Regions from separate parts of the Micromonospora robiginosa genome, predicted to be linked through region 1. Evidence: riboswitches for the same ligand, from Rfam matches in the RefSeq annotation. Region 1 holds a riboswitch; each other region holds the start of a gene.
What was found. A riboswitch is a leader RNA that binds a small molecule or an ion and turns the genes downstream of it on or off. The one in region 1 is predicted to bind S-adenosylmethionine.
Positions count from the first base shown of each region.

Region 2: it holds a riboswitch for S-adenosylmethionine, as region 1 does, so the genes downstream of both, H1D33_RS26450 (aminotransferase class V-fold PLP-dependent enzyme) here and H1D33_RS07315 (ABC transporter substrate-binding protein) in region 1, are expected to answer to the same signal.
Region 3: it holds a riboswitch for S-adenosylmethionine, as region 1 does, so the genes downstream of both, thrC (threonine synthase) here and H1D33_RS07315 (ABC transporter substrate-binding protein) in region 1, are expected to answer to the same signal.

Region 1 covers NZ_CP059322.2:1,683,410-1,686,672, forward strand. Annotated here, with positions in the region: gene H1D33_RS07305 (amino acid ABC transporter ATP-binding protein) at 1-305, opposite strand, end outside; gene H1D33_RS07310 (amino acid ABC transporter permease) at 302-1,078, opposite strand; gene H1D33_RS07315 (ABC transporter substrate-binding protein) at 1,117-1,971, opposite strand; SAM riboswitch class IV at 2,216-2,326, opposite strand; gene H1D33_RS07320 (PadR family transcriptional regulator) at 2,452-3,024, shown strand; gene H1D33_RS07325 (acyl-CoA dehydrogenase family protein) at 3,021-3,263, shown strand, end outside.
Region 2 covers NZ_CP059322.2:5,929,174-5,932,436, forward strand. Annotated here, with positions in the region: gene H1D33_RS26445 (FUSC family protein) at 1-26, shown strand, start outside; gene H1D33_RS26450 (aminotransferase class V-fold PLP-dependent enzyme) at 37-1,299, opposite strand; SAM riboswitch class IV at 1,344-1,464, opposite strand; gene H1D33_RS26455 (PrsW family intramembrane metalloprotease) at 1,487-2,938, shown strand; gene H1D33_RS26460 (hypothetical protein) at 2,943-3,110, opposite strand; gene H1D33_RS26465 (GroES family chaperonin) at 3,191-3,263, opposite strand, start outside.
Region 3 covers NZ_CP059322.2:5,908,692-5,911,954, forward strand. Annotated here, with positions in the region: gene H1D33_RS26355 (DoxX family protein) at 127-681, shown strand; gene H1D33_RS26360 (DUF4232 domain-containing protein) at 668-1,312, opposite strand; gene H1D33_RS26365 (hypothetical protein) at 1,320-1,457, opposite strand; SAM riboswitch class I at 1,640-1,773, shown strand; gene thrC (threonine synthase) at 1,786-3,075, shown strand.

The DNA.
Region 1 (3,263 bases):
AGCACGCTCAGGTGCGGGAAGAGGTTGAACTGCTGGAACACCATGCCGATCCGCTGCCGCAACGCGTCCGGGTCGTCGCGCAGCACGCTGCGCCCGTCCAGCAGCACGTCGCCCCGGTCCGGCTCGATCAGCCGGTTGATCGTGCGCAACAGGGTGGACTTGCCGGAGCCGGACGGCCCGATCACGCAGGCCGTGCCGCCCCGGGCGACGTCCAGGTCGGCGCCGCGCAGCACCCGGTGCGCGCCGAAGGCCAGGTGCACGTCGCGTACGGCGAGGCTGACCGAGCCGGCGGTGGTCGTGGTCATCGCGGGTTCCCTCCGGTCGGGGTGACGCCGGCCGGCGCCGGTTCGGGTTCGGGCTCGGGCGGCGCGCTCGGGCGGCCCTGCCGCAACCGCCGGTCCAGCCAGTTGACCGCGTGCGTCAGCGGCACGGTCAGCACCAGGTAGAACAGGCCGGCCAGCAGCAGCGCGGACTGGTTGCCGGTGTTCGCCGCGTAGTCCTGGCCGATCCGGAACAGCTCCCGCTGGCTGGCCAGCAGGCCGAGGAAGTAGACCAGGCTGGAGTCCTTGATCAACGCGATGAGCTGGTTGACCCAGGCGGGCAGCACCCGGCGCACGCCCTGCGGGATGACCACCAGGCGCATCGCCTCGCCCCAGGAGAAGCCGAGCGCCCGGGCGCCCTCCAACTGGGCGGCTTCCACGCTGAGGATGCCGGCGCGGAAGATCTCGCCCAGGTAGGCGGCGGCGATCAGCGACAGCGCCAGCACACCCAGCGGGTAGGGGTTCGGCCCCCACACCCGCATGCCCAGCGGCGCCAGGCCGACGCCGATGAGCAGGATGGTCGCCGCGGCCGGCAGGCCGCGGAACACGTCGGTGTAGACCCGGGCCGGCCAACGCAACCATCGGGTACGCGAGATGCCGGCGACCGCCAGCAGCATGCCCAGCACCGAGCCGAGCAGGGCGGCGGAGGTGGCCAGGATCAGCGTGTTGGGCAACCCGACGGTCAGCATCTCGGGCAGCGCCTCGCGCATCGAGTCACCGTCGAAGAAGGTCTCCCAGAGGGTGCGCAGGGGATCCATCGTTCCTCCGTCCGCTCTGCTCGGTCCCGGCTGCCGGCTCAGGAGCCGGCCGACGGCGAGGGGACCGGAACCGTGCCGCTGCCCGGGGTGAAGTCGGCCGGGATCGGCCGGCCCGGGTAGTACCGCGCCTGCAGGCGGCTCCAGGTGCCGTCCGCGATCACCTGGTCGAGGCCCTTGTCCAGCGCCTCGCGCAGCCTGTCGTTGCCCCTCGCCACCGCGTACGCGGTCGGGGCCGGGCTGAGCTGCTTCGCCGCCACCGTGATCCGGCCCTTGCTGTCGGCGGCGGACTTGTCGCCGATCTCGGCCGGGGCGATCCAGGCGTCGGCGGTGCCGGCCTTGAGCTGGTTGACCGCGCCGTTGTAGTCGGGCACCCGCACCGGGTCCAGGTTCTGCCTCGTGGCGAAGTCGTCCTGCACGGTGCCCTGGACGACCACCACCCGCTTGCCGGCGAGCTGGTCGAAGCCGGTGATCGAGGAGCCGGTCGGCACGTCCAGGCCGAAGTAGCCGAAGTCGTAGCCGTTGCCGAAGTCCACCGTCTTCTTCCGTGCCTCGGTGACCGTGATCGACGAGCTGCCGACGTCGAACGTGCGGTTGTCGACCTGGGAGAGCAGGGCGGAGAAGTCGGTGCCGACGAACTCGACCTTGAGGCCGACCTTGCCGGCGACGGCGGTGAGCAGGTCGTTGTCGAAGCCGGTGAACTTCCCGTTCTTCAGGTAGACGTTCGGCGGGGCGTCGGTGAGCGTGCCGGCCCGGATCACGCCGGGCCGCAGCAGGCCGTACGGGTTGTCGGCCGCGTCGTCGGCCCCACCGCCGCAGGCGGTCAGCGCGGTGGCGGCGAGCACGGCCGCGGCGCCGAGCGCGGCGACGCGGGTCAGGGCGGTACGGATACGCACGATGTCTCTCCAGAGTGGACGGACACGCGGGACGCGTGCCGGTGCCGGCGGCGCCGGGGCACGGCGGAGCCGGGAGGGTGGATCGGGAAAGGGGGCGGAACGCTCGCTCAGCGCGCGACGCGACAGCGGTCGCTGCACACCCGCATCAGGTCGACGTGGCGACGCCTGACCAGCGCGGGGCGGGACGGTGCGGGGGGTGGCGCGAACATGGTTCTCCCTGGTCGTCGGTGCTGACCTGGGTGCCAGGCCACGCTTGCGCCGACGGCTGCCGGCGCCTGGTCCTCACCCGGAGCACCCCACCGTGGTGGAGGGTTGCCGGCCAGCGAGCCGGGGCTTGACGCTGGCGCTCATGACCTGCCGAGAAGGCTAGCAGCACCGGGACGCCGGCCGTCCAGCCGTTATGACCACGGTCACGACCGGCCCTTACCTCGATCGGATCGGGGCTTGCTATGCAACAAAGTGCATAGCAAGATGACCGGCATGTCGCTGGAGCACGCCATCCTCGTCTCGCTGCTGGAGCAGCCCGCCTCCGGCTACGAGCTGGCCCGGCGCTTCGACCGCTCGATCGGCCGCTTCTGGACCGCCACCCACCAGCAGATCTACCGCGTGCTGCGGCAGATGGCCGAGGACGACCGGATCACCGGCGTCGAGGTCGGCCAGGAGAACCTGCCGGACAAGAAGATCTGGTCGGTCACCCCGGCCGGCCGGGCCGCGCTCGTCGACTGGCTGCACGCGCCGGTGCGCCCGGAGGCGGTCCGGCACGAACTCGCCGTCAAGATCCGCGGCGCCGCGTTCGACGACGCGGCCGGCCGCGCCACCCTGGTCGCCGAGGTCGAGCGCTACCGCGCCGACCACCAGAGCGTCCTCGCCGGCTACCTGGCCGGCGAGCGCCGCGACTTCGGCGACCCCGCCGCACCCGACGCCCGCGCGGCGCTCCAGCACGTCGTGCTGCGCGGCGGCATCGCGTACGAACGGATGGTGCTGGCCTGGCTGGACGACGTCCTGACCACCCTCCGCCACCTCGACCCCGACCCGGAAAGGCCCTCCGCGTGAGCGACCCGCTGCTGTTCCACCCGCACCGCTATGACCCCGCCGACCTCGACGAGACCTCGCGGCGGCTGCTGCGCGCCACGATCGACTGGTTCGAGACCCGCGGCAAGCGCGCCCTGGTCGACAGCTACCACGCGCGCGAGTGGTACGCCGACTTCCTCGACTTCGCCGCCCGCGAAGGTCTCTTCGCCACCTTCCTCACCCCGGCCGCCGACGGCGCGGACGACAAGGACAAGCGCTGG
Region 2 (3,263 bases), 2.5 Mb from region 1:
CGCCCACCGCCCCGCCGGTCGGCTGACCGTCGGCGGTCAACCGGGGAGGGTGGCCAGGGCGGTCAGGAGGGCGTCGACCTCACCGGCGGTGGTGCCCAGGCCGATGCTGGCGCGCAGCGCGGTCGGGGGCAGGTCGGTGCGGCCGGACCGGGCGGCGGCCTCGGTGAGCAGGCGGCGGGTCAGCGGGTGGGCGCAGAACAGGCCGTCCCGGACGCCGATCCGACGCCGGGCCAGGTGCGCGGCCACCTCGGCGGAGTCCCGCCCGGCCACCACGAAGCTGACGATGCCCACCCGGGGCGCGTCCGGGCCGAACGCGCGCAGCTCCACCACGTCCGGCAGCGCGGCCAGGCCGGTGCGCAGCCGGGCCAGCAACGCCTGCTCCTCGGCGTGCAGCGCGGCCCGGTCCGCCGCGTCGAGCGCCGCGCCGACCGCCGCGAGCGCCACCGCGCCGAGCAGGTTCGGGGTGCCGCCCTCGTGCCGGGCCGGTCCGGTCGTCCACCGGACGTCGTGGGTGGCCGCGCCGACGTGCGCGGTGGCGCCGCCGCCGGGCAGGTACGGCGGGGCCGCGTCCAGCCAGTCGGCGCGCCCGACCAGTACGCCCGCGCCGAACGGCGCGTACAGCTTGTGGCCGGAGAGCGCCACGTAGTCCAGGTCCGACGCGGTCACGTCGACCGGGGCGTGCGGGGCGAGCTGGGCGGCGTCCACCAGGATCCGCGCGCCGTACCGGTGGGCCACCCGGGCCAGCTCGGCCGCCGGCCAGCACTCGCCGGTCACATTGCTCGCCCCGGTGACGGCGACCAGCACCGGCAGGCCGGGCCGGGCGTCGCGGGCCAGCTCGCCCAGCGCCGCGTCGAGGGACCGGACCGCCCCGGCCGGGCTGTCCGGCACCGGCAGCCGCACCGAGCCGCGCGGCCAGGGCAGCAGGTTGGCGTGGTGCTCCCCGCCGAACGTGACCACCGTGGTGCCGGCCGGCAACGCCCGGGCCAGCAGGTTCACCGCGTCGGTGGTGTTCCGGGTGAAGATCACGTGGTCGGTGGGACGGGCGCCGAGGAAGTCCCCGACCGCCTGCCGGGCCCGCTCGTAGGCGAGCGTGCAGCGCCGCGACAGCGCGCCCGCGCCGCGGTGCACGCTCGCGTACCAGGGCAGCAGTTCGGCCACCGCGTCCGCCGCGGCCCGCGCGCACGGCGCGCTGGCGGCGTGGTCCAGGTTGATCTCACCCGGTACGCCGAGCACGCCGAGCGGGTCCGGCCGGGCCGGCACGGGCAGCGTGGGCAGGGCGGGTACGAGGGTGACGGTCATGGCGAAGCCTCCCGGGGCACCGGGACCCCGGGTGTGGGTGACGGGGTCCGCGCTTGCCCAGCACGCGTGGCGGCGCTGGGCCCGGTCATCACCCGGGGCACCCCACCGCGAACTGACGAGGGTTGCCGGCCAGCAAGCCGGGGCTTGACGCTGGCGCTCGTGACCTGTCCGGAGCATAGCCGTCGTGATGCGGCCGGAACAGTGGGGCGCGGGTGACTACGCTGACCGCATGGCCGTCACCCCGCCCGGCGGAGCACTGCCGCCGCCGTCCGCGCCCGCCGTCCCGCCGCCCGGGGCGCCGTCGCCGCGGATGCCGCTGCGCCGGCTCGGCTGGCGGCGCTTCCTGGCGCTGGCCGGGGTGGTGCTGCTGATCGCGGCCGGCGCCCTGTTCATGGTGTTCACGCTGGGCGAGAGCCTGGGCGCCGAGGCGCTGCTGGTCGGCGTGATCGCGGCGATCCTGCCGGTGCCGGTGCTGGTGTCCTGCTTCCTCTGGCTCGACCGCTACGAGCCCGAGCCGCTGAAATACCTGATCTTCTGCTTCGCCTGGGGCGCCTTCGTCTCCACGGCCATCTCGCTGCTGGTCAACGAGACGGGCGCGCGGCTTTTCAAGGACTGGGGGCTGCCCGCCGCGCTGACCGCGGTGCTGGTCGCGCCGTTCATCGAGGAACTGACCAAGGCGGCCGGCCCGATCCTGCTGCTGATCTTCCGGCGCCGGGAGTTCTCCGGGGTCACCGACGGCCTGGTCTACTGCGGGCTCTCCGCGGTCGGCTTCGCCATGGTGGAGAACATCCTCTACCTGGGCGGCTACGGCTACCGCACCGGCGTCGAGGAGTACGGCCCGGCGACCGGCGCGCAGCAGGTGATCGCGATCTTCATCGTGCGGATCCTGCTGTTCGGCTTCGCCCACCCGCTGTTCACCTCGATGACCGGCGTCGGGCTGGGCGTCGCCGCGCGTACCGCCGACCGGCGGGTGCGGATCCTCGCCCCGCTCGCCGGCCTGCTGCTGGCCATGATGCTGCACGGCACCTGGAACCTGATCCCGTCGCTGGCGCAGATCACCGGGCAGCCGGTGATCGCGCTCTACGGCTACATCGGCGTGATGGTGCCGATCTTCTTCGGCATGGTGGGGCTGGCCGTCGGCCTGCGCGCCTGGGAGGGCCGGCTCACCGAGCGCACGCTGCCCGACTACGTCCGGGCGGGCTGGCTCACCCCACCCGAGGTGGCGGCGCTGGGCAGCCTGGGCCGGCGGCACGCGGCCCGCGCCTGGGCCCGCCGGGTGGCCGGCGACGGCGGGGTGAAGGCGATGCGCGGCTACCAGTTCGCCGCCACCCGGCTGGCGCTGCTGCGCGACGGCATGCGCCGGGGGCTGGACCGCAAGCCCGCCGAGCGGGACCGGACGGCACGGGAGGAACGGGAGCTGCTGGACTCGATCGCCGCGTACCGGTCGTTCTTCGTCGGTCGGGACCCGCAGGCGCCGGTCGGGGTCTGGGACGGTCAGCGCTACCACCTGCGGTTCCCGGACGGGTCCCGGCGCACGGTCGAGGCGCCGGACGAGCCGGTGGTGCCGATCCCGGTGGTGCTGGCCCCGCCGCCCCCGCCGGTCGGTCACGCCCCGCACCCGTGGCACCCGCACGGCTGAGCGGTCAGGACATCAGGCCGGTGAGGAAGTCGCCGAGCCCCTGGGCGATGGCCATCAGCGCTGCGCCGATGCCCCGGAAAAGCTGCGCCGCGCCGTCCGGCCGGAACGCCATGAAGTAGATCAGGAACGCGAGGAACCCCCAGGCGAGAATCCTCTTGATCACGATCGGCATGGTCCCTCCCCAGGGCGCGCTGAGGTGCCTGGGCTTCCCGCCCGGCAGCGCCGCAAACGGCGCCGGCGCGGGGGCGGCCGTCAGAGGTAGAGCCCGGTCGAGCCGGTCTCGCTGCTCTCCACCCGCTCCGCCGCCACCGCGTGCACGTCGCGC
Region 3 (3,263 bases), 2.5 Mb from region 1:
TAACACCTCGCGCCCATATCATGGGAGCGTTCCCATGTACTCGTCCCGCCAGCAAGGAATTGATTAACTTCAATCTCTGTAGCGACCATCCTGGACGTCGTCCGATATCCGTCCAGGAGGTTTCCCATGGTCCCGGCGCAGCTGAACGGTCCCGTGCAGTCCCTGTTCCGCATCGTCATCGGCGCGCTCTTCGTGTGCCACGGCGCGGCGTCGATCTTCGGTGTCTTCGGTGGGAACCCGGCCACCGGTGGGGCCGTACCGGCCGGCACCTGGCCCGGCTGGTGGGCCGCGCTGATCCAGCTCGTCTGCGGCGCCCTGGTGCTCGTCGGGCTGTTCACCCGGCCGGCCGCGCTGCTCGCCTCCGGCTCGATGGCGTACGCGTACTTCGTGGTGCACCAGCCGCACGGCCTGCTGCCGATCGGCAACGGCGGTGAGCTGGCCGCGATCTTCTGCTGGTCGTTCCTGCTGGTCGCGGTGCTCGGCCCCGGCCCGTGGGCGCTCGACGCCCTGCTGGCCCGCCGCCGTCCCGCCGCCCCCGTCGAGACCCCGTCGGCCCCCGCGCGTCCGTCCCCGCCTGAACCGGCGAGATCGTGGTACGGGATCGCCCCCGAGGGGCGGTCCCGTACCACGATTTTCAGCGGCACGACGGCTGCGGCGGGCGGTGGGGTCAGAGCGGGTTGACCGGGGTGGTGGCCGTCGAGGGTGGGGCGTCCGGCACGGCTGGTTGCGTGGTGGGAGAGGCGGGGAGGCGCTTCCAGACGCTCAGGCCGAGGCGGCCGGTGTTGCCGAGGTCGATCGGTCCGTCCAGGGTGACCGGTTGCGACGGGCGTCCGGCCTGCGGCGCGACGTCGAGCTGCCGGCCCTCGGTGGCCGCCACGGTCGAGTCGGTGACCGTGTTGCGCCAGAGCAGCGTGGCGCCGGCCCGTTCGCCGGGGAGCAGCACGATCCGGGTGGGCGGGGCGTCGAAGCCGGAGGTGATCCCGGCGGCGCCCGGGACGGTGTGGACCGTGATCGGGTCCCCGTCCGCGTCCCGCAGGCGCACCGCCGGATAGCCGCGCAGCTCGTACGGCTGGTTGCCGCAGTTGACCAGGTCCAGGCCCATGGCCCGCAGCCCCATCGCGGCGCTGACCCCGGTCTCGGCGATCCGGACGCCGTCCGGGGGGCAGGTCGTCGGGCCGGGCGGTGTGGATTCGTGCTGGCCCGGCCGCGGGACGGGGCCGGACGGCGGGTCGACCGGTGCCGGTGCCCGGGTGCAGGCCGCCAGGAGCGTCAGTGCCGCGAGGAGGCCGGTCCCGGCTGCCGCGTTGCGCATCCGGTGATCATGCCACCGTCCCGGGTGCGGCGAGGACCGCGTCGAGCAACCCGGGACAGGTGCGGTCCAGTTCGTCGCGGCGCAGCCGGACGTAGCGGCTGGTGCCGACGACCCGGGTGCGGGTGGGGCCGGCCTCGCGCAGCACCTTGAAGTGGTGCCAGCGCGGTGGCCGACCTCACCGGCCTCCGGCACGCGCCGGCCGCCGTCGTCGACCGCCCGGCGGTGGTGGAACCGGTCGCCGTGGTCGGCCGTTGAGCCGGCCCACTGCGTGGGATCCCGGGGTGGCGACGACGTGAGCGGCGCATAGACTCGACGGCACAACTGCATACCTCATCCAGAGGGGCTGAGGGATACGGCCCGACGACGCCCCGGCAACCACCCGCACGCTCGACGCCGAGCGCCCTGCGGGCAGGTGCCAATTCCGTCCCCGCCGCACCCGGCGATGCGGGGAAAGATGAGAGGAACTCCTCGACATGACGTCGACGCTTCCCGCCGTCTCCGGCATCGACACCACCCGCAGCCCGGCCCGCGCCCTGGTCTGTCGCGCCTGTTCGGCGCGTTATCCGCTGGCCGCCCAGCACGCCTGCTACGAGTGTTTCGGCCCGCTGGAGGTCGACTACGACATCGCCGCGCTGGCCACCGTCACCCGGGAGCAGATCGAGGCCGGCCCGAACAGCATCTGGCGTTACGCCGCCCTGCTCCCGGCCGGTCAGGATCCGGCCACCCGGGTCACCCTCGACCCGGGGCTGACCCCGCTGGTCGCCGCCGGAAATCTCGCCGCCGAGCTGGGCCTCACCGGCCCGCTCTGGGTCAAGGACGACAGCGCCAACCCCACCCACTCGTTCAAGGACCGGGTGGTGTCGGTGGCGCTGACCGCCGCCCGGGCGCTCGGTTTCACCCGCTACGCCTGCGCGTCCACCGGCAACCTGGCCAACTCGGTCGCCGCGCACGCCGCGCGCGCCGGCGTGCCGTCGGTGGTCTTCATCCCCAGCGACCTGGAGCAGGGCAAGGTCGTCACCACCGCGGTCTACGGCGGCGACCTGGTCGCCATCGACGGCTCGTACGACGACGTGAACCGGCTCTGCGGGGAGCTGGTGGAGACCGACGAGTTCGAGGACACCGCCTTCGTCAACGTCAACGTCCGGCCGTTCTACGCCGAGGGCTCCAAGACGCTCGGCTACGAGGTGGCCGAGCAGTTGGGCTGGCGGATCCCGGCCCAGGTGGTGATCCCGATGGCCAGCGGCGAACTGCTCACCAAGATCGACAAGGCGTTCACCGAGCTGGTCGAGATCGGGCTGGTGGAGGCGCCGGCCGGCGGCTGGAAGGTGTTCGGCGCCCAGTCCGCCGGGTGCAACCCGATCGCCACCGCGCTGCACGACGAGCGCGACACCATCGTCCCGGTCAAGCCCACCGGCATCGCCAAGTCGCTGAACATCGGCGACCCGGCCGCCGGCGTCTACGCGCTGGAGGCGGTCCGCCGTACCGGCGGCTGGATGGAGTACGCCGACGACGACGAGATCCGCGCCGGCATCCGGCTGCTGGCCCGGACCACGGGCGTGTTCGCGGAAACGGCGGGCGGCGTGACGGTGGCGGTCCTGCGGAAGCTGGTGGAGTCCGGCCGCCTCGACCCTACGGCGGAGACGGTGGTCTTCAACACCGGCGAGGGCCTGAAGACCCTCGACGCGGTGGCCGCCACCGCCGGCCCCACCCACCGCATCAAGCCCAACCTCCGAGCCGCCCGAGACGCCGGCCTCCTCTCCTAACCCCCTCCCGCCCCTCTCCCTCACCCGCCCCACCTGCGTCGATCTTGCACTTTCTGCCCCGGCGAAGGGGTGAATCGCCCTTACGTGGGGCCGAAAGTGCAAGATCGACGAAGGGGGCGGGTGGGGTGGGGAGACGGGGGTGGGGGCGGGGGTGACGGGGGGACTGCGGGGAGTGGCAGAAAACCACC